Regions from separate parts of the Bradyrhizobium sp. Mp27 genome, predicted to be linked through region 1. Evidence: predicted binding sites of a transcription regulator. Region 1 holds the regulator's gene; the other holds the start of a gene.
What was found. Region 1 encodes LexA, which represses DNA repair genes until DNA is damaged. Its sites were predicted from a motif close to TGTTCNNNNTGTGTTCNG; they were not measured.
Positions count from the first base shown of each region.

Region 1 (14,870 bases):
TGGGTGGCCGCTTTGCCGGGCGCGGTCGGCCGCATCTCGGCTTTCGGCATCGCACCGCTGATCGCTGCAAGCTTGGGGATCATCGTGATGGGTTTGTTGCGCACGCCGTTGCGCTGGGCCGGCGCGGTGGTGTTGCTGGCCGCGATCCCCTGGGGACTGTGCGCGCGGCAGCCCGATGTGCTGATCGCCGGTGACGGCCAGAGCGTCGCGCCTGCAACTCATCAGGTCGAGCAAGGACAGTTTTCTTCTGAAGGAATGGCTCGCCGCCGACGCCGATCCGCGCGATGCCGGCAGTGCCTCACTGGCCGCCGGCGTGTCGTGCGACGAAGCCGGCTGCGTGACGCCGCTCGCCGACGGGCGCCTGGTCGCGCTGGCCTTGCGCATCGATTCACTGGCTGACGATTGCAGCCGTGCCGCGCTGGTGGTGACGGCGCGGCCGGCGCCGCCGGATTGCGCGGCGATGGTTGTCGACCGTCAGCGTCTCGCAAGGCAGGGCGCGCTGGCGCTGACGCGAAGCGGCGACGGCTTTGCGGTTCAGGCGGCGAAGGCAAGGGGGGCAGACCGTCCGTGGTCCCCGGCCGCCGCCGGCGAGGCGGATTTCGGCGCGAGCCTTGCGCCGCAGGCGGCGGCTCCCCGCAACCGCGACGCCATCGGAAGCCGACCTGCAGGCCGAGGATTGAGCGGACGGGTTACAGATACCAGGCCAGCACGGCGTCGAGCCTGGCGTTGCCGATCACCGGCAGGACGACCATCTGGCTCAGTCCAGAGGCGCTGGCCTGCAAAGCTGCGACCGAGACGTCACGCGCGAGATCGTCGTTGAGCGCGGGCATGCCGGTGGCCCAGGCCCCGCCGATGCTGCCTTCGCCTTTGGCGATGGATTTCGTCGCATAGAGTGCGGAGAGGTCGGTCTGCGCGCTGCAATCGCCGGCGCGGAAGACCAGCGCCGAACGGGCCTCGTCCGGGATCCAGATCTCGAAGCGTCGCGCAATCGGGGTCGCCTGCGCGGAGAGGAATGTCAGCACCCAGGTCTGATCGGTGCCGGTCCGGTAGGGAACGCCGACGCCGAGATTGATTCCGACTTTGGCGGCGTCCTCCCAGCGCAGAAAACTCCTGGCATCGTGTAGGTCCTTGATGATCAGCGGCAGGCCGGCTTTCCAGATGCGGCCGGGCAGGCCGAAGCCACGCGGAAATCTGGTGTGGCGGGAGTTGAATTCGAACATGTCGGCGGTGCCGTAATAGCCGTCGACGAGCCCCATCTCGTGGGAGGTTTCGGCATCGTTGTGCCAGAGCTCGATCGCGCCGACATGGGCCTCGTCGTCGCCGCAGAACAGCACCATGACGGCTTGCAGGAATTCGCCTGAAAACACCGGCACCGCCACGCCGCAGGTCAGCCCGGCGGCGACGGCCTGATCGGTCCGTTTGAAATAGGAATCGGCAAATCTGGTGAGGATCACGGGGTGGCCGCTGGCCCAGGCCTTGCCGGGAAGCCCCTCGTCATATCCGAAGCGCAGATCTTCGCTCACGGCCTTGAACGCGGACAACCCTTCGCCGTAGAGGCCGCCGCCGAATTCCAGCCGCATGCGCGTGCGGTCAGGCACCCAGAGTTCAACGACGCGAATGAAGGTCTTCATCGAACGTGTCCGCCGTCTCAAGCCGCACCAAGCATCGGCCATTTGGCTGCGGAACGGACGTTCAAAATTCAGGCAGGGCAGCGCAAACTTCGTGCGGTGGGAGGCGCAACGGCGTGGTCCGCCCGATGGCGTTTCGCGGGGCACGAACACCACCATCTCGCCGGCCTCGGCCGGCGATGGCGATTTTCAATCCTGGCCCGACCTGCCGGTCGGAAATGGCGATGTCAGCCGATCGGCAGGCGGGTGATGGTCGGCCGGCTGTCGGTGATGATCTGCGGCTTGTGCTCGCGCTCGCCGAGCGGCTGAGTCACCGGTAGTTGCAGCACGGTCGCGCGCTGGCCTTCGACCAGCTGCGTCACCAGCACGGATTTGCCGTCGGGGAATTCGATCGCATCATGATGGCGATCGGGAATGTGCGGATCGATCTTGCCGAACTTGCCGACGCGCGAATTGACGGTGCGCGTCCAGATCCAGCGATTGTCGTAGCGGACGTTGTCGGCGAAGGCGAGCTCCGTTCCCGGGAGCAGGCAGACCGCGACGGTCGGATCGGCTGCGGAGGCAAAGCCGCGCGTCGAGGTGCCGCGGAAGGTTGTCGTGACGATCGTCTCGCCGACTTCGGCGGGACGCGACGCGACGGCATGCAGGCTGTAGTCACACATCGGGTGCTCCTCATGCAGGGATAGCGACCCACGTCTCTTAATCGAGGCGCAGGCCTCTATCAGAGTGGAAATAGGAAAGGTTCTGCCCGGTTGTAGGCAAATCTACGGCTCGCCGCCGCAGGCCGCAATCACATTAACTTTCCCGAAACCGCCAGGAACAAAGGCCGCCCCTTTGCATTCTGCAGGCGCGTGTCAGCGCCCCGCAGGCGCCGACCAGCCGGAATATTGCCAAGCCGGCCGCGACGGTCGGTCGACGGCGTCGCGGGCCTTGCGGACTTGCTCGCTTACGGCGGTGTCCTTGCGGACATGGGGCCGGGATTGCGCGGCCAAGGCTTGCGCGGCCAAGGCTTGCGACGCTGATGCTGCGATCAGCGCCACAGCAACTGTGCTCAGAACGATCCGGCGCATGACTTCTCCTCGAACCTGAAGGCCGCGAAGCAGGGCTGCTTCGTGCGGCGTGCCGAGGATTTACCGCTGGAGGAGGGGCCGGATAATCTGCGCGAAACCAGAAAGACTATCCAGCGGAAGCGGACAATCGTCCGCTCCAATCTCGGATCGGCGATGCCGATCGAAAGCGCGCGGGGCGCGAAATGACGGATACCGGCACGTCCGGTATCAGTACTTCCGGTACAGCCCGATCAGCTTGCCCTGGATCTTCACCCGGTTGGGCGGCAGGATGCGGACCTCATAGGCCGCATTGGCGGGCTCGAGCGCGATCGAGGCGCCGCGGCGGCGGAAGCGCTTCAGGGTTGCTTCCTCGTCGTCGATCAGCGCCACCACGATATCGCCGGTATCGGCGCTCTCGTTGCGCTGGATCAGCGCCATGTCGCCGTCGAGAATGCCGGCCTCGACCATGGAATCGCCGCGCACTTCGAGCGCGTAATGTTCGCCCGAGCCGAGCATGTCAGGCGGTACGCTGATGGTGTGGCTGCGGGTCTGCAAGGCCTCGATCGGCGTACCGGCCGCGATGCGGCCCATCACGGGGACCGCGACGGGGCGCTCGCCCTCGTCCGCCGGCGGGCTCGAAGTCGTGCGGACCTTGCCGAGATTGCCTTCGATGACGCTCGGCGTGAAGCCACGGCGGCTGCCGGCAGCGGCCTGAAGCTCGGGCAGCTTGATCACCTCGATGGCGCGGGCCCGGTTGGGCAGGCGCCGGATGAAGCCGCGCTCCTCGAGCGCAGTGATCAGGCGATGGATGCCCGATTTCGACCGCAGGTCGAGCGCGTCCTTCATCTCATCGAAGGAGGGCGGCACGCCGCTTTCCTTCAGCCGTTCGCTGATGAACCGCAGGAGCTCGTATTGTTTGCGCGTTAACATCTCGACCAAAATCCCCCGGTTGATGTCGTTCGATTCCGAGACGCTGAATTCAGCAGTAAGCCGCTACATTCTCGAAACAAATCATGAACGGACACTATATGTTCGATACATGTTCCGCAACTGCTTAATTTACCGTGAACGCGACAAAGTTCGCGGAACGCACGCGAACGAAGCGCTCAGACGGGCAGCCGCAAGACCTCGCAAGGCGTGCCGGCTTCAGCCTTCGGCGCGAATGGCGCGCGCACGAGAAGTGCCTGTGCCGCAGCGAGATTCGCAAGCAGCGAGGAATCCTGGTGATTGACCGGAAGGGCGAGGAGCGTGCCGTCGTCGCGCAGCTCGAGGCGCGCGCGCAGATAATCCTCGCGCTGGTCGTTGGCGCCGACATCGCGGCCGAGCACCGCGCGTTCGCGGCGGTGATGAATCATCGAACGGCCCGAAAGCGCGCGAATCAACGGCACCATGAACAGGAAGCCGCAAACGTAGGATGACACGGGATTGCCAGGCAGGCCGATCACGCGCATCGCGCCGAGCCGCCCGTTCATCATGGGCTTGCCTGGCCGCATCGCGATCTTCCAGAACGCCATCGAGATACCTTCGTCCCTCAGCGCCTGCTGGACCAGATCGTGGTCGCCGACAGAGGCGCCGCCGGTCGTGATCAGGATGTCGGCGCCACTCTCCCGCGCGCGGCCGATGCCGGCCGTGGTGGCCTCAAGCGTATCGGCGGCAACGCCGAGGTCGATGGTATCGGCGCCCTCGCTGCGGGCGAGCGCGTGCAGGGCGTAGCCGTTGGAATAGACGATCTGGCCGGGACCGGGCGTGGTGCCCGGCATCACCAACTCGTCGCCGGTCGCGAGGATCGCGACCTTCGGGCGTCGCCGGACTGGCAGTTGCGGGTAATTCATGCCGGCGGCGAGCGCGAGGTCGCGCTCGGAGAGCCGGGCTCCCTTGCGCAGCAGCACGTCGCCTTCCGAGAAGTCGACGCCGGCGGGGCGGATGTGCCGCCCCGTTACGGCGGCTTCCTTGATGGTGATGCGCTTGCTGTCCGCGATCGTGTCCTCCTGGATCACGACCGCATCAGCGCCATCGGGAACGACACCGCCGGTGAAGATACGCACGGCCTCGCCGGCGCCGACCGATCCCGCAAACGGGCGGCCCGCCGCGACCTCGCCGATCAGGGTGAGCTGGGAGTTGATCTTCGCCGCATCGACCGCGCGCACCGCATAGCCGTCCATTGCCGACATCGCCTGCGGCGGCTGCGTGCGCCGCGCGGCGACGTCGCGCGCGAGCACGCGGTGGAAGGCTGCGTCGAGCGCGATCATCTCTTCAGGCAGCGGCTCTGCGCCCGCCAGCACCGCGGCGAGCGCGTCGGAAACCGGCATCAGGGCCACGGGTGAAAACTCCTGCTGGGCCCGTTCGGGCAAATCGGCGGCGAGAGTTCTAGCCGAGTGCAGGCGCAGAGGCAAAACAGTGGCCGCGCAGGATGATTTATCCTGCGTCATCCGCTCTGCGATGAAGGGGGCGCATCACGTCCGCCGCGGCATGATCCAGAAGGCGAGACAGACCGGTACGAGGATGGCCATGGCGAGGACGAGAAAGACGAGAGCCACGGCCAGCATCGGTCAACTCCCCGACGGCTTGTACGGACTGACGTCCGGCGCTGCGGGGCCCTGATCCTTGTCAGGCAGCGGGTCGGCCTGGGATTTCAGGTCGGCGGCCTTGCTGATCAGCTTGGCGGAAAGCTCAGAATCCGATGTGGTCCTGGCGAATTTCATCAGCAGAGAGGCCTGCTTGGTGAGGTAGGTTTTGCCCAACACGACGATAAGCCCGATGTAGAATTCCCAACGGACTCATGAGTCCTGAGAGGGGCAATCGTTCCGGGAACTCCGTATAAAAATGCACAAAGGGTTTTGGTTCCTCGTCCCCGGGCAAAATAGTTCCATTCGCGGCCCTCGACTTGCCGGCCAGAGATCAGATTCCGAGCGCCTTGAGGTCGTTCCCGACGTCGCGGGGCGAGGTCACGTGGACCGTGGTCAGGCCGCGCGACCGCGCTCCTTCGATGTTCTCGGCAAGATCGTCGAAGAACACGATACGGTTGGCGGGCACGCCGATCGCGGCCACGACATGGTCGAAGGCCTCCACATCCGGTTTGCGCAGGCCGATGCTGGACGACAGATACAACTCGCGGAAATGGCCGAGCAGGCCGGCATATTCCTTCGAGAAGTGGTCCACATGCGGCCGGTTGGTGTTGGAGAAGGCGTAGAGCGGCAACTGCTTTGCCGCACGCGGCAGGAGCTCCGCGATATCGGGCATCTCGCCGGCGAAGATCGCGTTCCAGCCCTCCAGGAACTGCGCGTCCGAGATGCCGATCCCGAGCGAGACGCGCAGCGAGTCAAAATAGGCCTCGTCGCTGATCTTGCTGACCTCGTGCAGCCGGTAGGTTTCGCTGTCCCGCACATAACGCGCGACGATGGCTTCCGGCTTGCAGCCGGCATGTCCCGCCCGGCAGGCGATCGCCTTGGAGAAATCGATGTCGAGCACGACGCGCCCGAGATCGAACAGGAGCGCGTCCGCGCTGCCGGGAGAGAGCGAGCTCATTGCATCCTTTCACTCAATATCGATAGGGGTCGTGGTCGAACAGCGGGAACGCGCTGAATACGCTCGGCGCATTCGTTGCGGTCGCCTGGTGCAGGCAGGACTTGTTGACCTCGGCGAACGAGGTGGCGCCCAAGAGGCCGAGGCAGCGCAGCACCTCGTCCTCGAGCAGCTCTAGCATTCGCCTCACGCCGGCCTCGCCGGCTGCGGCCAATGCCCAGCATTGCAGCCGGCCGATGCCGACCATGTCAGCGCCCGCCGCGATCGCCTTGACGATGTCGGTGCCGCGGCAGAAGCCGCCGTCGACCATGATCTTGGCGCGTCCCTTAACGGCCTCGACGATCTCGGGCAGCACATGCATGGCGCCGCGGCCGTGATCGAGCTGGCGGCCGCCATGGTTGGAGACGTAGATCCACTCGACGCCGTGATCGACCGCGATCTGGGCGTCCTCGGCGGTGGCGATGCCTTTCAGGATGAGCGGAATCTTGAACTTGTCCTTGATCATCTTCACGGTCCGCCACTCCAGGCCCTTCTGGTAATCGCCGCCGGTGGCGCGCAGGCGGCTCTCGCGAACATAGCGCTTGGCAATGTCACGTTCGCGACGGCTGTAATGGGCGGTGTCAACGGTCAGGCAGAAGGCGGCGTAGGCGTTCTTCTCGCTCCGGCTGACGACATCGGCGACGAAATCGTCGTCGCCGCGCACATAGAGTTGATAGAGCCGCAGCGCGTCAGGGGCGGCCTCGGCGGTCTTCTCCAGGCCGGGCTCGGACACCGAGCTCAGCATGTGCGCCGCGCCGAAGGTGCCGCAGGCGCGGGCGACGCTCGCCGCGCCATCCGGATCGAAGATCTCCAGTGCGCCGACAGGGGCCAGCACCACCGGCAGCCGCATCCTGCGCCCGAACAGCTCGACCGAGCCGTCGACCTCGCGGACGTCGCGCAGCACGCGCGGCCGGAAGGCGATCTCGTCGAGCGCCATGCGGTTGCGGCGCATCGTGGTCTCGGTCTCGGCGGCGCCGACGATATAGTCCCAGGCGTTCTGGTTGAGGTTGGCGCGCGCCTTGCGGATGAATTCGTGCAGGTTCTGGAATGGCTCGGCGCTGGCGCCGAGTTCGACGTTCCTTTCCGGCCGGATGCGGGGCGCGTCGTTCATTGTTGTCCTCCCGAGAATTTGAAGCGTTATTGTCATCGCGTATCGTGTCCGGCCCTCCAAAACCATCCTAAAATCGCATAGCTGAGAAGCGTCGGCCGGCCGGCCGATTCCCGCGTTGCGCGAAACGGTTTCGGAACGTTGCCAAAAGTTTAGGCCCGGGCGAAGGGATTTTTACGATGTACCCGCCGGCGTGGCGTCCCGGCCTTGAAGAAACCAGAATGGTATTGTGAACAGCGGGCTGGATCGCCATTTGCATGGCGCCTCCCAAGCTCCAAGCAAGAAGGCCAGCCTATCCATGCGGAAAAACCTGCTGTTCCCCCTGGGCGCACTCACGGGAGCGTGTCTAACCCTTCTGGTCGCCAGCCCGCACGGTGGAGTATGGGCGGCACGGGCGGCAGCGAGCGCGGATGATGCCTATTCCCGGCTCAATCTGTTCGGCGAAGTGTTCGAGCGGGTGAAGGCGAGCTATGTCGAGAAGCCCGACAATTCCAAGCTGATCGAAGGCGCGATCACCGGCATGGTGACCTCGCTCGATCCGCATTCACGCTACATGAACGACAAAGCCTGGACCGAGATGCAGGAGACCACCTCCGGCGAGTTCGGCGGGCTCGGCATCGAGGTCACGATGGAGGACGGCCTGGTCAAGGTCGTCTCGCCGATCGACGACACGCCGGCGTCCAAGGCCGGGATCATGTCCGGCGACCTCATCAGCAAGATCGACGGCGATGCCGTGCAGGGCATGACGCTCGAGCAGGCCGTCAACAAGATGAAGGGGCCGGTCGATACCCAGACCAAGCTCACCATCGTGCGCAAGGGCGCCGACGCCCCGCTCGACGTCGCGATCAAGCGCGAGATCATCCATGTGCGTCCGGTGCGCTTCCACGTCGAGAACGGCGACATCGGCTATATCCGCGTCACCTCGTTCAATGAGCAGACCACCGACGGCCTGAAGAAGGCGATCGCGTCGATCTCCAAGGAGGTCCCGCCGGAGAAGCTGGTCGGCTACGTGATGGACCTGCGCAACAATCCGGGCGGCTTGCTCGACCAGGCCGTCTCGGTGTCGAGTGCCTTCCTTCAGCGCGGCGAGGTCGTCTCGACCCGCGGCCGCAATCCCGAAGAGACCCAGCGCTTCACCGCCCATGGCGGCGATCTCACCAAGGGCAAGCCGTTGGTGATTCTGGTCAATGGCGGCTCGGCTTCGGCCTCGGAGATCGTCGCAGGCGCGCTGCATGACCACAAGCGTGCCACGATCATCGGCACGCGCTCGTTCGGCAAGGGCTCGGTGCAGACCATCATTCCGCTCGGCGCCGGCAATGGCGCGCTTGCGCTGACCACGGCGCGCTACTACACGCCGTCGGGCCGCTCGATCCAGGCCCAGGGCATCGCGCCCGACATCGAGATTCTCCAGGACGTGCCGCCCGAGCTGAAGGGCCGCATGGATACCATGGCGGAGTCCCAGATGCGCGGCCATCTGCAGGCCGCCGACGGCACCGAGCAGACCGGATCGCAGTCCTACGTCCCGCCGGAAGAGAAGGACGACAAGGCCCTGCATGCGGCCTACGACTTCCTGCACGGCGTGACCGCGAATGCGGTCGCCGCCAAGCCTGCGCCGAAGGCGGCGGTACCGAACTAAGCCTTACGACGTCCAGATATCGCCCGGGAGCGGATGACCGCTCCCGGGCGAATTCGTGCGGTGACGCTTCCAATTGTTGGGAAGACCGCCCTAGCTTGCCTCGCGGCGCCGGCTTTCCTCGCCGCCGCGCTGGGCGAGGCGGCTGCGATGCAGCGCGAACAGCTCCAGCACCTTGTCGGCCGGTTTTGCGGCACTGAACAGATGGCCCTGCATCTCGGAGCACCCGAGCGCGCGGAGCAAGCGCTGCTGCTCCTCGGTCTCGACGCCCTCGGCCGTGGTGGTCATGCGGCGGGCGGCAGCCAGGTTGACGACGGCCTGCACGATGCTGGCGGAGCCGTCGGGACCGGCGATGTCGCTGACGAAGCAGCGGTCGATCTTGATCTTGTCGAACGGGAAGCGGTGCAGATAGCTCAGCGAGGAGTAGCCGGTGCCGAAATCGTCGAGCGCGATCCGTACGCCGATGGCGCGGAGTTGGTGCAGGATCGCAAGCGCGGTGTCGTCGTCGCGGATCAGCACGGCCTCGGTGATCTCGAGCTCGAGCCGGCTCGCCGGCAAATTGGAGGCGGCAAGGGCCGCCATGATCTTCAGCGCCAGCGTGCCGCTCTTGAACTGAACCGGTGAGACGTTGACGGCGAGGCGGATGTCGTCGGGCCAGTTGGCGGCATCGCGGCAGGCGGTGGCCAGCACCCATTCACCGATCTCGTTGATCAGGCCGGTGTCTTCGGCGATCGGGATGAACTCGGCGGGTGAGACCATACCGCGCTCGGGATGGCGCCAGCGTACCAGCGCTTCGCAGCCGGTGATGCGGTCGTCCTTCAGAGCGAGACAGGGCTGGTAGTAGACCTCGAGCCCGCCTTCGAGCCCACCTTGGGCGATGGCGTGGCGCAGATCGATCTCGAGCTGCCGCCGCTCGCGGACCTTGGCGTCCATCTCCGGCTCGAAGAAGCGATAGGTGCGGCGTCCGGCGGCCTTGGCGGCATACATCGCCATGTCCGCATTCTTCAGGATCTGGTCCAGCGCGGCGCCGTGTCGTGGCGCCAGCGCGATGCCGATACTGGCATCCGCGGTGAGATGATGGCCCATGCAGTCGAACGGCATGCGGATGGCCTGGAAGACCCGCGCGACGAGCTCGTTGACCTGTTCCAGCGACGTCACCGCGCTCTGCACAATGGCGAATTCGTCGCCGCCTAGCCGCGCCACGAAGTCCGCCGGACCAACGCAGCGGCTGAGGCTCGTCGCGATCGATTTCAACAGCTCGTCGCCGACGAGATGGCCGAGCGCGTCGTTGACCCCCTTGAACTCGTCGATGTCGATGTAATGCACCGCGATCTCTTCGCCACCGGCGATGGCGGCGAGCTCCGCGCGCAGATGCTCGTGGAACATGGTGCGGTTGGGCAGGTCGGTCAGCGCGTCGTAATGGGCGAGGTGGGTGATGCGCTCCTCGATGCGCCGGCGCTCGGTGATGTCTTCGTGGGTCGCCACCCAGCCGCCGTCCGCGAGCGGCTCGTTGAGGATGTGGATCGAGCGCCCGTCGGAGGTGTCGATCACCATGGAGTTGCGCACATGGATGTCGCGCAGCACACGGACGACATAGTCGCCGATGTCACCACTGAACGAGCCGGTCGCCTTGCGGTGGGCAATGATGTCGTGGAAGCTGGAGCCGGGCTTCACCACCTCGGCTGACAGGCCGTACATCTCGATGTAGCGCTGGTTGCAGATCACCAGCCGCCGCTCGGCGTCGAACAGCAGCAGGCCCTGCGTCATGTTGTTCACGGCGCGGTCGAGGCGCTGCTTCTCCAGCGTCAGCCGCTCGCGGGAGGCGCGGTGCTGCTCCAGCAGCTTGCGCACGATCGCGATCAGCACGCCCGCGATGGCGAGCGCGGAGGCGCCCGCAACCGAGATCAGGATGCCGATCTGCTCGCGCCAGTCCGTCAGCGCCGCCGCGCGCGTCGTGGTGGCCATCATCAGGATCGGGAAGTGGGGCAGGGCGCGCGAGGAGATCAGACGGTCTTCTCCGTCGACGGGGCTCATGATGCGGCCGGCGAAGTGATCGAGCCCGAAGATCCTCTGCTGCTCGAACGGGCCGGTCTTGAAATTCCTGCCCATCTGCTCGCTTGAATGGGGATAGCGAGCGAGCAGCGTGCCGTCGCGATGCAGCATCGAGATCGTGGCGCCTTCGCCGAGCACGACGGAGGCGAAGAACTTCTCGAAATTGGCCGGTTCGATGCCGCGTCCGACCACGCCCATGAACTCGCCGTTCGGTCCCACGATCTTGCGCACGATCAGGATGGTCCAGGCGCCGGAGACGCGGCTGTGCACCGGCTCGATCAGCACGTTCGGCGAGTAAGGATCGTATTTGAAAGTGCGAAAATAGGCGCGATCGGCGACGTTCACTTTGGGGGCCGGCCATGCCGTCGAGGAGTTGATGAGATTGCCTTCGGCATCGATGATGTTGACGCCGCCCATATAGGGCAGCGCCTCGATCTTCGAGCGCAGCATCCGGTGAACGTCCTGGCCGGAGAGGCGTTTGCGATAGTCCTCGGCGCTTGCGATGCCGGTTGCGCGGACGTGGTCGACGAAATCCTTCTGGATGACCGCGAAATCCTGCAACTGCTGATCGAAATGATGAGCGAGCAGCAGGACTGTGTTTTCCAGCTCGCGCCCGCTGTTGCGCAGTGCGCGCTCTCGGAAATTCTGCGCCATCAGGACCGAGCCAATGGCGATGGCCGCGATCAGCAGCGTGCCGCCCACCACCAGCCAGCGGATCGGTTCGCTGCGCACGAAGACCTGGTCAAAGAGGCGACTGCCGTATTTCGTCATCATGTCGATCGTTGCCGTGCACACGTCAGGATCGCTTCTTGATCCCAGGAACATCCGTTGGTTTACGGAAACGATGTGGAGGCGAAGTTAGGAAGCGCGGTTAATGCGACATGAACGGCCGCGTACAAAAGCGATCGATGCGCGCGACGCAAGGCGTGCAGGAATTGCCGGAAGCTCTCGCGATGCCGGTCAATTCCTGCCGGTCGTGCCACGGTCAACCAAGGCTTAACCATCTAAGATGTTGGCGATCCACAAGTCGGCATTGGCACGTGATTTGCGAACATGCCTGCCGACGACACAGAGAGGACGCGACGATGACAAACACCTTGAAGAACTTCCTCGCCGACGAGCGTGGTGCGACCGCGATCGAATACGGTCTGATTGCCGCCGGCATCGCGCTGGCCATCATTTCCGTCGTGAACGGCATGGGCTCCAAGCTGAACGCCAAGTTCGGGTCGATCAGCTCTTCGCTGCGCTGATCGCGTGGGCTCCGTTGCGCGCCAATATCGCCGCCACGATCAGCGCCGCGACGACGTTCGCGGCGGCGCTGATCAGGATCGGCAACGTATAGCTGTGGTTGACGTCATAGGCGAAGCCGGCCGCACTCGGACCAACCAGCGTGCCGAACGCCACGCTGGTGTAGAGAATACCGATGATTCCGCTGACGTTGCGTCCGCCAAAATAGTCCATGACCACAGCGGGCAGCACCGCGACCCAGCCGCCGTAGAACACGCCGTAGACGAAGGCAAAAGCGGCGAGGGTCCAGACATCGGCGGCGATGGCCCAGATCGCCATCGCGAACGCCATTCCGACCAGGACCATGATGAGCGAGCGGTCGCGGCCCATCCGGTCGGCGAGCGCGCCGAGAAAGAAGCGGCCTGCGGTGCTGCCGGCCCCGATCACGCCGAGCAGCAGCACCGCAGAGGACGCCGCGACCCCGTGGTCGCGCGCGTAAGGCACGAGATGGACGAACGGGACGAAGGCGCCGAACGAGCAGACCAGACATGATACGTAGAGGGCGACGAACCGCGTCGACCGGACGGCGTCGCGCACCGAAGCGCCGTCGGCATTGCTTGCGCCCGCGGCCTCGCGAGGCGGATCGCCGTCGGGTCCGAGGCCGCGGTGCTTCGGACCGTTCTCGATCAGCAGCGACGCTCCGCCGCCCAGCACCAGCGCGATCGCGCCCAGCACCAGATAGGCGCCGCGCCAGCCCACCGATGTGATCAACAACGAGGCGAGCGGCGGCATCGCCAGCGTACCGAGCCCGATGCCGCTCACCGCGAGCCCGGAGGCGAAGCCGCGGCGCTTGACGAACCAGCGTTGCACCGCGCCGATCGCGGGAACATAGGCGCAGCCGAGGCCAAGGCCGACGCCCAGCCCGTAGGCGAGATAGACCTCGACAAGGGAACGTGCCGCGCTCGCGGCCGCAAGTCCGACCGCGATCAGGATCATGCCGGCTATGGCCAGCGGACGCGAACCGAGCCGGTCGGCGAGGGGACCGCTGACGAGCCCAAGCGCGAAGTACAGAAAGCCCGCAATCGAAAACACCAGCGAGATCGAACCGCGCGAGGCGCCGAAATCGTGCTGGAGCGGCTCCAGAAATGCGCTGAACGTGTAGGCGGAGCCGAAGCCGACGAACATGACGGCAAATGCCGCCGCGACGACGAACCAGCCACGGAAAATGCCTCGCTGAGCGAGCGTCGATTGAATGGTCAATGCTGCCTCCGCGAGGTGAGAGAAGGATGGCGACGGTGCCAGGACGTGGCACGCTGGAACGCCGCGCCGGCGCGCACGAGCATGGCCTCGTCGAGATGAGCGGCGACGAGCTGGAACGCGATCGGCAGTCCGTCTGCCGATGCACCACCCGGTAGCGTGATCGTGGGATGACCGGTCACGTCGAACGGGCAGGTGTATCGCTGCAGCTTCGCGATCAGATCCGGCTGCTCGCCGAGCGTCTGGATCATGGCGAGCGTCACCGGCGGGAACGGGTGTACCGGGATCAGCAGCAGGTCAATGGTCTCGAACAGCGCGGCGACCCGGCCGCGCAGCGCCAGCCGCCGCAGCAGGATCTTTTGATAATCGAGAGCAGAGAGAGCCCGACCGGCCTCGATCAGTGAGGCGAGCATCGGACCATACTCGTTCTTGCGGGCAGGATAGGTCGCCTCGTGCGCGACCGCAGCTTCCACCGCACAATTCGGTGTCCAGTCGGCAATCGCCTGCATGACGTCGGGAAATCTGACGTCGACGATGCCGGCGCCGAGCGCACGGAACGCATCGATGGCATCTGCCAGCACGCGCTGTGTCGTAACGTCCACGTCGTCGCTGTTCCAGGCGGCATCGACGCCGATCCGCAAGCCCCGCACGTCCTGTGCGGCCGCGGCCAGATAGTCGGGCACCGGATTGAACGCCGAGGTCGGGTCGTTGGGGTCGTGTCCGGCAATGACGCCGAGCAGCGCGCCCGCATCGGCCGCGCTGCGGCCGATCGGTCCGACATGGTCGAGCGTCGCGGCGAGCTCGAACGCGCCGTGTCGGCTGACGCGACCCCAGCTCGGCTTCAATCCGGTCAGCCCGTTGGCGGCACAGGGCCAGCGGATCGAACCGCCGGTGTCGGAGCCGAGTGAGCCGAAGCAAAGCCCCGCAGCGGTTGCGACCGCCGAGCCACTGGACGAAATGCCCGGCCAGTAACTCGCATTCCACGGATTCTTCGGCGGCGTCACCAATGGATGGTGGTCGGAATAGGCGCCCTCGGTGAGTTGCAGCTTGCCGAGTATCACGGCGCCCGCGTCCTTGAGCCGGCGCACGACGGTTGCGTCTTCGCGGGGACGAAAGTCGCGATGAAGCGTGGTGCCGGCCGCAGTCGGAATGCCCTTGGTCCAGAATAGGTCCTTGAGCGCAATCGGCACGCCGTGCAGCGGTCCGCGATACCGGCCCTGTGCGATTTCGGCGTCCGCGGCTTTTGCCTCTGCGATCGCGGTTTCCGCCATCACATGAACGTAGCTGCCGAGATCCCGGTCCATGGCGTCGATACGGTCGAGTTGCGCGCGCGTCACGTCCAGCGCGGAGATGTC
Region 1 is NZ_JASAUS010000033.1:49,063-63,932, reverse strand. Features, by position in the region: partial or broken gene QJT78_RS18850 (ComEC/Rec2 family competence protein) at 1-680, shown strand, start outside; gene QJT78_RS18845 (GAF domain-containing protein) at 690-1,631, opposite strand; gene QJT78_RS18840 (hypothetical protein) at 1,618-1,878, shown strand; gene QJT78_RS18835 (hypothetical protein) at 1,856-2,290, opposite strand; gene QJT78_RS18830 (hypothetical protein) at 2,483-2,698, opposite strand; gene lexA (transcriptional repressor LexA) at 2,906-3,607, opposite strand; gene glp (gephyrin-like molybdotransferase Glp) at 3,784-4,995, opposite strand; gene QJT78_RS18815 (hypothetical protein) at 5,227-5,421, opposite strand; gene QJT78_RS18810 (HAD family phosphatase) at 5,576-6,202, opposite strand; gene QJT78_RS18805 (alpha-hydroxy acid oxidase) at 6,216-7,349, opposite strand; gene QJT78_RS18800 (S41 family peptidase) at 7,645-8,982, shown strand; gene QJT78_RS18795 (EAL domain-containing protein) at 9,073-11,805, opposite strand; gene QJT78_RS18790 (Flp family type IVb pilin) at 12,117-12,281, shown strand; gene QJT78_RS18785 (MFS transporter) at 12,262-13,518, opposite strand; gene QJT78_RS18780 (amidase) at 13,515-14,870, opposite strand, start outside.

Region 2 (14,870 bases), on a different contig from region 1:
CGAGAATCACGGCGGCCGCGACCACGGGTCCGGCGAGCGGCCCACGGCCGGCCTCGTCGCAGCCGGCAACCGGCCAGATGCCGCGCTTGATCAGCGCGCGCTCACGGCGGAAGCTTGGCGATGCGACGGCGATGATGGCGCCCTGCCTGCCGGCCGGGGCCTTAACGGCCGCCCCCTTGGCCGCCTTCACGGGCGCTGCCTTCTTGGCGGCATCCTTCTTCGACGCGCCCTTCTCTGGCGCGTCTTTGGCCGGCTTCCTGGTCGACTTGTCCCGAATCATGGCCGGGATCGTGCGCAAGCGGCCCGGCCGGCGCAACCGGGAACCCCGGACAATTCCCGTTATTCAGACCAGCCGCCTACTCGGCCAGATGCACCCGCCGGTCCTCTCCGACCTCGATGCTTGGCGCGACCACGACTTCCCAGGGATGGCCGTCGGGGTCGGCGAAATAGCCGGAATAACCGCCGTAGTCGGTCTCATGCGCCGCTTTCAGCAGCGCGGCGCCCTTGCCGACGGCGAAGGCCAGAACCGCATCGACCTCGTCGCGCGTGGCGCAGTTCCAGGCGAGCGTGATGCCGCGGAAGGTCGCGGGCCTCGGATTGTCCGGTAACTTGGCGTCGGCCGCGAGTTTATCCCAGTGAAACAGGGCCAGCACCGGGCCGCCGGTATCGTAGAAGGCGACGACCTCGCCGGTCGCCTTCAGCCGACGCGCGAAGCCCAGCGCGTCATAGAAGGCGATGCTGGCACGAATGTCGCTCACACCCAGTGTGATGACGGTGAGCCGCGGCACCGGCGCGGCAAGTTCCTGACTCATGCTACGCCTCTTCCGTTTCCCGATCAGAACAGGCTGAGCTGATCGCCGTTCCGCTTCGGCCTCGCAAAGTGATCCGTCGTCAGCTTGGAGCGCCGCTTGTTCAGCCCAAGCCTGTCGCAGGCGATCTCGAAGCGACGGCCGATGGTCCAGGCCATCGGTCCGGTGCCCTTCATCCGCTCGCCCCATTTCGCGTCGTAATCGCGGCCGCCGCGCATGTCGCGGATCAGGGTGAAGACGTGGCGGTAGCGGTCCGGATAATTGGCCATCAGCCATTCGCGGAAGAGATCGCGAACCTCCAGCGGCAGGCGCAGCAGCACGTAGGAGGCTTCCTTGACGCCGGCATGGGCGGCGGCATCGAGAATGCGCTCGATCTCGGAATCGTTCAGCGCGGGGATCATCGGCGCGACCATCACGGTGGTGGGAATACCGGCCTCCGAGAGCTGCTTCAGCGCCTCCAGCCGCTTCGGCGGCGTCGCCGCGCGCGGCTCCATGGTGCGCGCCAGTTTCGGATCGAGCGAGGTGACCGAGATCGCGACCTTGGCGAGGTTGCGCTTGGCCATCCGCGCGAGAATGTCGATGTCGCGCACCACCAGCGCCGACTTGGTGACGATGCCGACGGGATGGCCGGCGCGCTCCAGCACTTCGAGAATGCCGCGCATGATTTTGCGCTCGCGCTCGATCGGCTGATACGGATCGGTATTGGTCCCGATCGCGATCATCCGCGGCTCGTAGCCGGTCGCGGCCAGCTCCTTCTCGAGCAGCGCCGGCGCATCTGGCTTGGCAAACAGCTTTGACTCGAAGTCGAGTCCCGGCGACAGGCCGAGATAGGCGTGCGTCGGCCGCGCGAAGCAATAGACACAGCCGTGCTCGCAGCCGCGATAGGGATTGATCGAGCGGTCGAAGCCGATATCGGGGGATTCGTTGCGGGTGATCACCTTGCGCGAGGTGTCGACGCCGACGGTGGTCTTGAACGGCGGCAGCTCCTCCAGGCTCTGCCAGCCATCGTCGAAGGCGACGCGGGCCTCGGCCTCGAAGCGGCCGCTGGCATTGGACTGGGCGCCCCGCCCTCGCCTGCGCTGCTTGTCGATGGCGACCGCCAGTTCGGGAAAATCAGAGTCCGCACCCGCCGGCTCGGAGGGCGCCGTGACCGGCGGGTGCTTGAGAGCATGAGAGGATGCTGGACTCATGAAGCCAAGATAGCACGCAAAAGGAACAAATCAAGAACACAAACGAAAAACTGAAAAACAACCCCATGCACAGTAGCCGCCCAAATTTCGGGCGCGGTCCCTTGACCTCACGCAACACACCCGTCGCGGCGATCCTGTTCGATGCCGGACAGGGATCAATCGCGCCGGAACAAAGTTGGTGACGATCGCTGGGTGAAGGTCAGCAGGAACATGACAAATCAACGACAATCGGCCTCAGGGAGCAGCGACCTCGATCTGCTCGATCGCTATTGGCGCGCCGCGAACTACCTCTCCGTCGGGCAAATCTATCTGCTCGACAATCCGCTGCTGCGCGAGCCGTTGCGGCCGGAGCACATCAAGCCGCGCTTGCTCGGCCATTGGGGCACGACGCCCGGTTTGAACTTCATCTACGCCCATCTCAACCGCGTCATCCGCGCGCTCGATGTCAGCGTGCTCTATATCTGCGGTCCCGGCCATGGCGGCCCGGGCATGGTGGCCAACACCTATCTCGAAGGCAGCTATAGCGAGATCTATCCTGACGTCGCGCGCGATACGGACGGATTACGAAAACTTTTCAGGCAGTTCTCCTTCCCCGGCGGCATTCCGAGCCACGCGGCGCCGGAAACGCCGGGCTCGATCCACGAAGGCGGCGAGCTCGGCTACGCGCTGGTGCACGCCTATGGCGCCGCATTCGACAATCCCGACCTGATCGTCGCCTGCGTCGTCGGCGATGGCGAGGCGGAGACCGGCCCGCTCGCGGCGTCCTGGCACTCGAACAAGTTCCTCAATCCCGCCCATGACGGCGCCGTGCTGCCGATCCTGCATCTCAACGGCTACAAGATCGCGAACCCGACCGTGCTCGGACGGATGCGCGACGCGGAGATCCGCGACCTGTTCCGCGGGTTCGGCCACGAGCCGCTGTTCGTCGAGGGTGACGACCCCAAATTGATGCACCAGGCCATGGCGGACGCGCTCGACGTCGCGCTCGCCAGCATCCGCTCGATCCAGCAGCATGCCCGCGACGGCCGCAAGAGCGTCGAGCGGCCGCGCTGGCCGATGATCGTGCTGCGCAGCCCGAAGGGCTGGACCGGCCCGAAGGAGGTCGACGGCAAGAAGGTCGAGGGTTTTTGGCGCGCGCATCAGGTTCCCGTTGCGAGCTGTCGCGAGAACCCGGCGCATCTGAAAATCCTCGAAGACTGGATGCGCAGCTACGAGCCCGAAAAGCTGTTCGACGGCAGCGGCGCGCTCATTCCCGAGCTCCAGGCTCTCGCGCCCGAAGGTAACAGGCGCATGGGCGCCAATCCGCACGCCAATGGCGGGCTGTTGAAGAAGGAACTGAAGCTGCCGGACTTCCGCAGTTTTGCCTTGGACGTGCCGCAGCCCGGCGGCGTCACCGGCGAAGCAACGCGCGAGCTCGGCAAATTCCTGCGCGACGTCATCCGCCTCAACGCCGAGGCGCGCAACTTCCGCATCATGGGCCCGGACGAGACCGCGTCAAACCGGCTCGATGCCGTGTTCGAGGCGACCGAACGGGTCTGGATGGAGCCGACGGAGCCTTACGACGTCCATCTCGCACAGGACGGCCGGGTGATGGAGGTTCTGAGCGAGCATCTCTGCCAGGGCTGGCTTGAGGGCTATCTGCTCACGGGACGGCACGGCTTGTTCTCCTGCTACGAGGCCTTCATCCACATCGTCGATTCCATGTTCAACCAGCACGCCAAATGGCTGAAGGTGACGCGACATCTGCCCTGGCGGCGACCGATCGCCTCGCTGAACTATCTCCTAACCTCGCATGTCTGGCGGCAGGACCATAACGGCTTCAGCCATCAGGATCCCGGCTTCGTCGATCTCGTCGCCAACAAGAAGGCCGACATCGTCCGCATCTACTTCCCGCCCGACGCCAACACGCTGTTGTGGATCGCCGATCACTGCCTGCGCACCTATGACCGCATCAACGTCATCGTCGCCGGCAAGCAGCCGGCGCCGCAATGGCTGTCGATGCAGGAGGCCGCCACGCATTGCGATGCCGGCATCGGCATCTGGACCTGGGCCGGCACGGAGGATGCGGATGGCGAGCCCGACGTGGTGATGGCCTGCGCCGGCGACGTGCCGACATTGGAGACGCTCGCCGCCGTCGATCTGCTGCGCAAGGCGCTGCCCGACCTGAAGATCCGCGTCGTCAACGTCGTCGACCTCATGACGCTGCAGCCGAAGGACCAACACCCGCACGGCCTGCCCGACCGTGACTTCGACAGCCTGTTCACATCAGACAAGCCCGTGATCTTCGCCTATCACGGCTATCCCTATCTGATCCACCGGCTGACCTATAACCGCACCAACCATGCCGGAATGCATGTGCGCGGCTTTGCCGAGGAAGGCACCACGACGACGCCGTTCGACATGGTCGTGCTCAACGGGCTCGACCGCTATCACCTCGCGATCGAGGCGATCGCGCGCGTGCCGGGTCTGGCGACCAGGGCCGCGCAGGTGCAACAGCGGTTCCGCGACAAGCTGATCGAACATTCGCACTATGTGCGCGAACACGGCGAGGACATGCCTGAAATCCGCGACTGGGTCTGGCCGGGCAAGACGGGTTGACGTCATGACGGCGTCGGTCCTCGTCCTCAACTCGGGCTCGTCGAGCATCAAGTTCGGCCTCTTCGACATCGCGGCGGACGAGCCTGCCCTGCTCTGCAAGGGCCTGCTCGACGAGCACGAGGCGAAGCCGCGGCTCGTGGTGAAAAGCCCCGCGGGCGGAGACCTGTTCGAGACACAGAGGGAAGCATCCGATGCGGACAGCGGCCATCTGTTCGCGGACGTGCTCGGCTTCATCGAGGAGCGTTTTGCCGACCATCGCCTGCGCGCCGTCGGTCACCGCATCGTTCACGGCGGGCCGGATTATTCGGCCCCGGTTGAGCTGACTGACGACGTCTACGCAAAGCTGGACGCACTGACGCCACTGGCGCCGCTGCACCAGCCGCGGTGCCTTGAACCGGTCCGCATCATCAGGGCAATAAAGCCCGACCTGGCGCAGATCGCCTGTTTCGACACCGCCTTTCATCACAGCATTGCGCCACCCGCGAGCCGCTTCGCGCTCCCGCGGCGCTATGAAGAGCGCGGTATCCGGCGCTACGGCTTTCACGGCCTCTCGTTCGAATATGTCGCGGGGCGCCTCGCGAAAATCGCGCCGCAGCTCGTTGCCAAGCGAACCGTCATCGCGCATCTCGGCAATGGCGCCAGCCTGTGCGCCTTGCGCGATGGCCGCAGCGTCGACACCACGATGGGGCTGACGCCGCTCGATGGCCTCGTGATGGGTACGCGCTGCGGCACGATCGATCCCGGCGTGCTGCTCTATCTGCAACAGCACGAGAGGATGCCGGTCGAGGATGTCCAGCACCTGCTCTATCACGAGTCAGGCTTGCTCGGCGTCTCCGGGATCTCCGCCGACATGCGGACGCTGCTTGCGAGCGGCGAGGCAGCGGCACGCGAGGCGGTCGATCTTTTCGTCTTCCGCGCGGCGCAGGAGATCGCGGTGATGGCGACCTCGCTTGGGGGACTGAACTGTCTCGTCTTCACCGGCGGCATCGGCGAACATGCCAAGGAGATCCGCAGCGCCATCGGCGGGCGGCTTGGGTGGCTCGGCGTGCGCATCGATGCGGCTGCGAATGGCGAGGCGCGCGAGCGCATCAGCAGCGGCGATAGCGCTGTTGATGTCTTCGTCATTCCGACGAATGAGGAGCTGACGATCGCTCGGCATTGCGCGGCCGTGCTGCGAGCGAAATGAAAGCCCGGACGACCGCTGCATCTTTCCCTTCTCCAATGGGAGAATTTCAGCGCGCCATAACTTGTCGCAGCGCTGCTGCGCCACTGTTGAAAGGACCATGGCGCGCAAAGCAAACGATTTCGCCATCGCTTCGAGCACCATGGGCCAACTACGTCGCTCCGCTCAGTACGGAGAGTACCCGCCCGGGCAAACATAGTTTCCGTAAGCATCGTAGCCGCAGCCGCTGCGGTAGTAGGCCCCCGTCGCAGCTGCGCCGATCGCTGCGGCCCCCACTGCCGCCGCACCTACGCCATAACGATATCCACGATACCCTGCATAAGCGCCCCGATAGCCATAACGCCCGCCGCGCACGGCGACGGCACCGCCCCGGTATCCACGCGCCGCGACCGCGCCCCCGTGGTAGCCTCCTGCTCGCACGGCACCGCCATGGAAACCTCCAGCGCGCATGCCGCCGCCGCGACCGCCGCGGGCAGATGCGTCATCGGGAGTGAAGGCGACAAGCAGCATAGCTGCGGCTGCCGAAGCGATGAGAGCTTGACGCAACATCAGCGTACTCCTTCTTCGAGGGAGGAAGCCGCGGACAGCTGTACATCGCGTTGACCGCGGGTCCGATCGGAGTCTCGTGCGCTGGAGCTTCGCGCCTTTGATTTGGATCAACGTTCATCTACATGAACGACGGTTCCCCTTTCGCGCCGCCCGCACAGTGGCGTGCAAGCCGATCTCAAGCCGATCTAATGCGTGCCCGACAAGATCTGGATGCACCCTATCACGACCTCGATCACGATCAGCACCACCACTGCGATTTCGAGGCGCAGCGAGCGCTGGGTGTCGATGATGTCGGTGAGCGCGTTGGCGGTTTCCGACACAGCGGTGAGCTTGCGCTCGAGCGTGTCGAGGCGCTCCTTCAATTCGTACTCGTCTTCGAGACGGGCATAGAGGCGGTCGAGCTCTGGCTTCTCCCAGAGCACGTCCGGTTTCTCGGCCACCGCGACACGGCCGGCGACGCGCTGCTGGACCAGAAGCGCATTGCCGATCAGTTGCAGGATGTTCTTGCGCCGGGGCGGGGTGCGCCCCTGCTCGGCGAGCTTGCGCGCGAAGGGCTCGATCACGTCGAAGACCGCGGCGACACGCCGCTCGTCGCGGGCGAGCGAGGTGCTCTTGGCGAGCGCATCCGCAATCAGCAGCAGCCGGTCGTCGGAGAACTTGGCGAGGCAGATCGGCCCGCCGGGCTGGATCGCCTCCGCGCTCTCGTCCTTGCACAACTGCGCCTGCGCGGTCTCTTCCTCACGAGGACTGAGCTCGCCAATCACCCGCGGCTTCAGGCTGTCGATCAGCACCTTCTCTTCCGATGGAAGCAGGCCGATCAACACCACGACGCCGTAGCGGAAGATGACCACGAGGCCGGCATGGACGCGGAAGGCGGCCGGCGTCGAGGACACCGGCGCGCCGAGCTCCAGGCCGGAGGCGTTGATGCGCTCACCCAGCATCACGGCGCGGATCCGCAAGGTCGGCGCCGCCCTGTCCGGCCGGGGAGACGTTGTCGGCATGTTAACGGCAAGTTGATCGGCGTTCATTCGAAGCCCTCATCGGCACGGTAAATTGCACGATTGTCTGGTCCCGCGCTCGTCCGTATCGCATCCTCTTCCTGCAGGATCACGAATAGCCTGTGTGCCGCGCAATATTGCGGCCGAACTCCGGATCGATACCGTCAGGACGCGCCTGTGCCGAAACATTCGGCAACATCGAAACCCCGCGTGGAACACATTTGGATGCGACGGTTCTGGCAGTTTACCATCGAATGCCGGCGCACCCCCGGAAAGTTGCACTCGGCAGCGCCGCGTGTTTATGACAACATCATAACAAGCTACGCTTCTCCCGAAGTGCGGACATCGAAGCCTCAATCATGCTGAGCGTCATCATACCGACCGAGGGCGTCGAGCAGACGGCGGTCGCAACCCTCGCCGCGCTGGTGCCCGGCGCCGCCGCTGGCGTCATCCGCGAAGTGCTGCTGGTCGACGGCACCCGCAACGGCGTCATCGAGCGCGTGGCGGACGTTGCAGGCTGCCGTTTCATCGGCTTCGAGGGATCCTCCCAGGGCGCCGCGCTTGCCGCCGGCGCGCTCCAGGCCCGTTCGCCGTGGCTGATGTTCCTCCCCGCCGGCGCGGTGCTGGAAACCGGCTGGATCGAGGAGACCACCCAATTCATCCAGGCTGTCGCGACCAGCGGCCGGGATCGTGCGGCGGTGTTCCGCTACGCGCGCTCGCCCTACGCCGATACCGGATTCCGCGACATGCTCCGCGCCGTGGTGCGCAAGCTCGTCGGCCCCCTCGGCGATCAGGGACTTTTGATCGCCCGCGATCATTACGACCGGATCGGCGGCTACCCGCCCCAGGCCCGCCGTTCCGAGGCGCGGCTGCTCCGGCGGCTCGGCCGCTCGTCCCGGACCATGCTGCGCAGCCGGATCGTCATGGTCGGCTGAGGTCCCCGATCTGATACTTGCCAAAGTCAAATAATTGTTTGACAATGGCAAGTATCGAGGTGACCCATGCCATCAGCCCTTTCGTCATCCAGCCCTTCGCCATCCGGCCCTTCTTCGACCGAACAGGTCGCTGACGACCAGGTCCAGGCGGTTCGCGCCTTCAACCGCTTCTACACCCAGAAGCTCGGCGTGCTCGACCAGCAGCTCCTGAAGAGCCCGTTCTCGCTGAGCGAGGCGCGCGTGCTCTACGAGCTGGCCCATGGTGGCGAGCAGTCGGCCAAGGAGATCGGCATCGCACTCGGGCTCGACGCCGGCTACCTCAGCCGCATCGTGCAGAACTTCGATGAAAGCGGCCTGATCGCGCGCAAGCCGCTCCCGAGCGACCGCCGGCAGGTTCAGCTGAGCCTGACCGCGAAGGGCCGCCAGGCCTTCGCCAGGCTCGAACGCTCGTCCCAGGACGACGTCGCCGCGATGCTGCGGCCGCTGCCGGATGAGGAGCGCAGCAAGCTCACCGGCGCGATGGAGACGATCGAGCGGCTGCTCGCCATGCCGCGCAGGCCATCCCCGCGCGCGACCTTGCGCGAGCCTCGCCCGGGCGACATGGGCTGGGTGGTGCAGAGCCACGGCGCGCTCTACGCCAGCGAATACGGTTTCGACTCCGGCTTCGAGGCGCTGGTGGCCGAGATCGTCGCCAAATACATGACCTCCTACGATGCCTCGCGCGAGCGCTGCTGGATCGCCGACATCGAGGGCCGGCCGGTCGGCTCGGTGTTTCTGGTCAAGGCCAGCGACGACGTCGCCAAGCTGCGCCTGTTGCTGCTCGATCCGGCCGCGCGCGGACAGGGGCTGGGCCAGCGGCTGGTCGCCGAATGCGTTTCCTTCGCGCGGGCCTGCGGTTATCGGCGGATGACGCTGTGGACGCAGAGCAATTTGGTCGCTGCGCGAAAAATCTATCAGGATGCCGGCTTCAAGCTGACCGCCACCGAGCCGCATCGCAGTTTTGGCCAGAACCTCACCGGCGAAACCTGGGAGCGCGATCTCTGATGCGGCGGCACGCGCTCATCACGGGAGAGCTCGTCGATCTCTACAAGCGCCGCGCACGACGGCTGCACGCGGAAGCGTGCCGGACTATGTGGCGCGTGGTGTGGAGCTCGCTGCGGCGGAAGAGCTAGTCACTGGCGCAGCCGGCCCGATGCGCATGACTGTGCCCTCTCCCCTTGCGGGAGAGGGCAGCGACGCTGGCAAATGCAAGCTCACTTGGGTGAGGGGTATGTCTCCGAGTACTCCGTGTGGATGGATACCCCTCATCCGGCGCTTCGCGCCACCTTCCCCCACAAGGGGGGGAAGGGAAGAAAGAGCTTCGGCGTCCGCACCTACACCGTCGCGCCCTGCGCCTTTGCCCTTCGCAGATGCTCGTCCAGGCGCGGCATGATCTCGACGAAATTGCAGGGACGCGTGCGGTAGTCGAGCTGGGCCGCGAGGATGCCGTCCCAGCCGTCGCGACAGGCGCCGGGCGAGCCCGGCAGGCAGAAGATGTAGGTGGCGCCGGCGACGCCGGCAGTGGCGCGGCTCTGGATCGTCGACGTCCCGATCTTGGCGTGGCTCAGCATGTGGAAGGCGATCGAGAAGCCGTCCATGCGCTTCTCGAACAACGGCTCGATCGCCTCCGGCGTGACGTCGCGTCCGGTAAAACCGGTGCCGCCGGTGGTGATGACGACGTCGATGCCGGTATCAGCAATCCAGCGGCGGATCACAGCGCGGATCGCCTCGACGTCGTCGGTGACGATTTCGCGCGCGGCGAGATGATGGCCCGCCGCGGTGAGGCGGTCGGCCAGCGTCTGGCCGGACTTGTCGTCGGCGAGCGCGCGCGTGTCAGAGACGGTGAGCACCGCGATGTTGAGCGGGATGAATTGTTTCGACTCGTCGATCGAGGCCATTGGTCCTTCCTCTCGTGTCCCGGACGCGATGCAGCGCGTCAGCGCTGCGTCGCAGAGCCGGGACCCAGAGCTGAGAAACCGGCATTGTGGGCCCCGGCTCTGCAGCGCATCACTTCGTGCTGCGCTGCGTCCGGGGCAAGACCTCGACGACTACGACCCGCTGCCGAACGTGTTGCAGGCCTGGACGGTGCCTTGCTGGTAGCCGGTCATGAACCACTGCTTGCGTTGCGCCGCCGAGCCGTGCGTGAAGGAATCGGGCACGACGCGTCCCGTGGCCTGGCGTTGCAGCGTGTCGTCACCGATCGCGCTCGCCGTGGTCAACGCGGCGTCGATGTCGCCGGGCTCGAGGAAGTTCGGACGCTTCTTCGACTCGCGATTGACCCAGACGCCGGACAGGCAATCGGCCTGCAATTCGACCTTCACCTGGAGCGCATTGGCCTCGGCCTTGCTGCCGGCCTGCTGCTGCAGCCGCGTCACGCGCGGAATGATGCCGAGCAGGTTCTGGATGTGATGGCCGGCCTCATGCGCGATGATGTAGGCGGTGGTGAAGTTGCAGGCGGACTTGCCGGAGCAGCCGCGGAAGCGCGTCTCGACCTCGCGGAAGAAACTGGTGTCGAGGAAGATGGTACGATCCGGCGGACAGTAGAACGGCCCCATCGCCGACTCTGCCCGGCCGCAACGGCCGCCATTGGTGACGTTGCGGAACAGCACCACCTTCGGACCGGTGTAGGACTGGCCGCTGGCCTGGAAGATCTCGCTCCAGCGGTCGTCGATCTCGCCGAGGATGCCGGAGATCATGCTGCCCATCTCGTCGGTCGGCGCTCCGCGCTTGGCGGAGGTCGACTGACGATCGGTCTGGTAGGAAGGCGCCTGGCCGCCGCCGGTGAGGATCTCGGCGCCGCCGATCAGGATGCGCGGATCGATGCCGAAGGCATAGCCGACCAGGCCGAGCACGATGATGGTGCCGATACCCAGACCGCCGCCGCCCATCGGCAGGCCGAACCCGCCTCCGCCGCCGCCCATACCGCCGCCGTCGCCGCGGCGATCCTCGATGTCGTCGCTGCGGCGGAAGTCATCGTAACGCATGGCGGGCTTCCTTCAGTTGGCGCAAGAACCTGGACGCAAAAGCGCGAAAGCTCAACGTGCCACACACGTAAAATTTCCGTTGCATTAATCAATATCGTGGCCGGCAAAAATTGCCTAGTGCGACAGCATGCCGATGCCAGCAATTTTTTCCGGGGTCGTGCAATTTTTTCCGAGAGAAATTTGGCGACCTGACCGCTCCCGCAACGCGAAGAAATACGAAATACACTGGAAAACACGACGAATGCGCAGAGCGAAACGCGCACAATGCGCGATGCGAGGGCTGCTCACCAAAGCGGCGGGTTAAGTCGATTTTTACTTTGCCGCTCCATTGTAACGGTCAGTCGGTTGTTTGGTCCCGCGTCGCCGACAGCGTCGCCTGAGTCAGAGTTCTTGAGTCATGGTAGTGTCGCGTCGCGGGGCGTCTGCAAGGGCGCCCCGCACAAATTTTGAGTCCGCTTCGCACAGCATCATCCTCGGTGATTGCGTCGCCGAGATGTCGAAGCTTCAGGCAGGTTCGGTCGACCTCGTGTTCGCCGATCCGCCCTACAATCTCCAGCTCAAGGGCGATCTGAAGCGCCCCGACGAATCCCATGTCGATGCCGTCAACGACGACTGGGACAAGTTCGATTCGTTCTCCGCCTATGACGATTTCACCCGCGCCTGGCTGCTTGCCGCCCGCCGCGCGATGAAGCCGTCGGCGACGATCTGGGTGATCGGCTCCTATCACAACATCTTCCGCGTCGGCGCGATCATGCAGGACCTCGGCTTCTGGCTCCTGAACGACATCGTCTGGCGCAAGTCGAACCCGATGCCGAATTTCCGCGGCCGCCGCTTCACCAACGCGCACGAGACCATGATCTGGGCCGCGCGCGACGAGAAGGCCAAGGGCTACACGTTCAACTACGAAGCGTTGAAGGCCGCCAACGAGGACGTGCAGGCACGGTCCGACTGGCTGATCCCGCTCTGCACCGGCGAGGAGCGCCTCAAGGGCGCCGACGGCAAGAAAGTGCATCCGACACAGAAGCCGGAAGGCCTGCTCGCGCGCGTGCTGCTGTCGTCGTCCAAGCCCGGCGATCTCGTGATCGATCCCTTCAACGGCACCGGCACCACCGGCGCGGTCGCCAAGCGTCTCGGCCGTTCCTATATCGGCTTCGAGCGCGACAAGACCTACGCGAAGGCAGCGGAAGCCCGCATCGCCGCGGTCGAGCCGCTGCCGGAAGAAAGCCTCGCTCCGTTCATGACCGCGCGCGAGGCGCCGCGGGTCGCGTTCTCCGAGCTGATCGAGCGCGGCATGATCATGCCCGGCACAAAGCTGTTCGACGCCAAGAAGAAGCTCGGCGCACTGGTGCGCGCCGACGGCGCCATCATGCTGGGCGACAAGGTCGGCTCGATCCACCGCATCGGCGCGGTGGCGCAGGGCGCGCAAGCCTGCAACGGCTGGACCTTCTGGCATGTCGAGACCAAGAAGGGTCTCAAGCTGATCGATGAGCTCCGCGCCGAGATCCGTGCGGGGATGGGGGCGGAGTAGCCACTTCCCGCGATCTCGTAGTCCCGTAGGGTGGGCAAAGCGAAGCGTGCCCACCATCTTGAGTGCCACGTGAGATGCGGTGGGCACGGCGCTTCGCGCCTTTGCCCACCGTACGGCTCCTTGAACGCCGCAACAGCCAGGACTACATTTGCCCGATCAGCCCCGTCCTGACCGGTCCGGCTCCCATGCGACGACAGTCCGAGACTTTGCTGCTGGTGCCGCTGCTGCCGATCTTCCTGCTCGGCATGTTTCCGATGTTCCTGATCGCCCTGCTCGGCTTTTTCGGCCTCGCCATCTTCGGCGTGCTGGTGGTCTGCGTCGGGCTCGCCAGCAGCAACGAGGCCCACGACAATTTCAATCACGACGTCATCGTGCACGGCTACGCGCGCGGATCGGAGCGCAAGACGCGGGCCTCCAGCATGCACGCCGCCACGCGGCTCGCGATGCGGCTGGACGCTGTCGGCGCCGGGATGATCGTCATCGCCGTCGTCGGCCTGCTCTATTCCAGTTGAGCGTCGAGGCGCGGCCTCACGGCGCCAGACGGGCGATCAATCGATCGGAGGCATCCATGAGCGCCGTCGCGTAGGATCGCTCCACAGACGAAGGGCTCGGCAGGATCGCCTCAGCCTTGTTGTTGAACATGACACCGCTGCGGCCGTTGAGATCGGGCGACACCAGGAGCGGCACCAGTCGCTCGGCATAGGTGTCCGGCTCGACCATCATGAAGCTGGTCAGCCAGTTGATCAGCGAGACGAGCGCACGCGACCCGAGCAGATTGGCGCGGATATCGGTCTTCACGAAGCCTGGATTGAGGCCGAACACATCGACATCGACAAAGCGCGTGGCGGCCTCGAGAACGAGCACTTCGTTGCCCGCCACGGTGTTCGAGTGGGCTGCGAACCGCTTGTAGCTCCGCTCCGAATTCAGATCGGCGACATCGGCCCTCTGCTCCGTCCCGGGGAATCCCATGACGAATATCCGGGGCTTGAATGTGGCCGTGGCCCTGTCCTTTCCAAGACGAGAGGCGATCGCGTTCAGGATGACGAAGCGGCTCAGATAGCTGACGGCAAGATCGCGTTCGATGCCTTCCGCCGTCACCTCACGCCTGGGCCCCGCCATGATGCCGGTCGTGAAGACGACGATGTCGAGCGTCTCGGCGGGAAGCTCACGGCCGATCCGCCGGGCGTCCCGCATCAGGCTCAGATCGGCCTGCATGAATGCGATGCCCGGCACGTTCTGATCGCGGAATGTCTGGCCGACAACGAGGACACGCGCCCCCTTGGCCGCCAATTGGCGGCTGAACGCCCGGCCGATGCCGCCGGTGCCGCCGATCACCGCTACATTCAATCCAGCGAGCCTGAGGCCTTCGAGCGCCGGCGGATTCACCTTCAGGTTCTTGTCGAGTTCTGCGCGTTTCATGGATGGCTTGCCCTGCAATGTCAGCAAAGGGCAGATGGACCTTCCACTCAATGGAATAAATGCCGTAAAATGGAACTGATTGATCCATTGATGGAATAATTAAATGGCACTGTTGAACGATATGGCGCTGTTCGTGGAGGTCGCGAAGGCCCGCAGCTTCCGTCGCGCCGCCAAGACCCTCGACATGCCCAATTCGACGCTGTCGCGCCGGATCGATCTGTTGGAGAAGGAGATCGGGCTTCGCCTGTTGAACCGGACGACCCGCAAGATCGAATTGACCGAAGCCGGCCAGATCTACTTCGAGCGCTGCAAGCGCATCGTGGACGAGGCGCGCCTGGCGCACGAGCAACTGGACGGGATGCTGGCGCAGCCGAGCGGCATGCTCCGCGTCTCGCTGCCGGTGGATTTCGCGAACACCTATCTCGCACCGTTGATCGCCGCATTCGCGCGGCAATATCCCGACATCGATTTCGAATTCGACCTGACGCCGCGACGTGTCGATCTGGTATCGGAGCCGTTCGATCTGGCGATCCGCGTCGGAGAATCCGAGCCGTCCCACATGATCGCGCGGCCGCTCGCCCGCATGCCGGGATATCTCTACGCCTCGCCGCGTTATCTCGACATCAACGGCGAGCCGC
Region 2 is NZ_JASAUS010000034.1:39,165-54,034, reverse strand. Features, by position in the region: gene QJT78_RS19125 (ribonuclease HII) at 1-280, opposite strand, end outside; gene QJT78_RS19120 (VOC family protein) at 357-812, opposite strand; gene QJT78_RS19115 (PA0069 family radical SAM protein) at 836-1,999, opposite strand; gene QJT78_RS19110 (phosphoketolase family protein) at 2,210-4,597, shown strand; gene QJT78_RS19105 (acetate/propionate family kinase) at 4,602-5,783, shown strand; gene QJT78_RS19095 (RMD1 family protein) at 6,515-7,357, opposite strand; gene QJT78_RS19090 (glycosyl transferase) at 7,687-8,262, shown strand; gene QJT78_RS19085 (helix-turn-helix domain-containing GNAT family N-acetyltransferase) at 8,329-9,306, shown strand; gene QJT78_RS19080 (hypothetical protein) at 9,306-9,434, shown strand; gene moaB (molybdenum cofactor biosynthesis protein B) at 9,636-10,199, opposite strand; gene QJT78_RS19070 (neutral zinc metallopeptidase) at 10,350-11,285, opposite strand; gene QJT78_RS19065 (site-specific DNA-methyltransferase) at 11,683-12,813, shown strand; gene QJT78_RS19060 (hypothetical protein) at 12,999-13,325, shown strand; gene QJT78_RS19055 (SDR family NAD(P)-dependent oxidoreductase) at 13,342-14,232, opposite strand; gene QJT78_RS19050 (LysR family transcriptional regulator) at 14,336-14,870, shown strand, end outside.
Region 2: QJT78_RS19115 (PA0069 family radical SAM protein) is a predicted target of LexA. The motif match lies at 2,021-2,038, and genes of this name have one in related genera.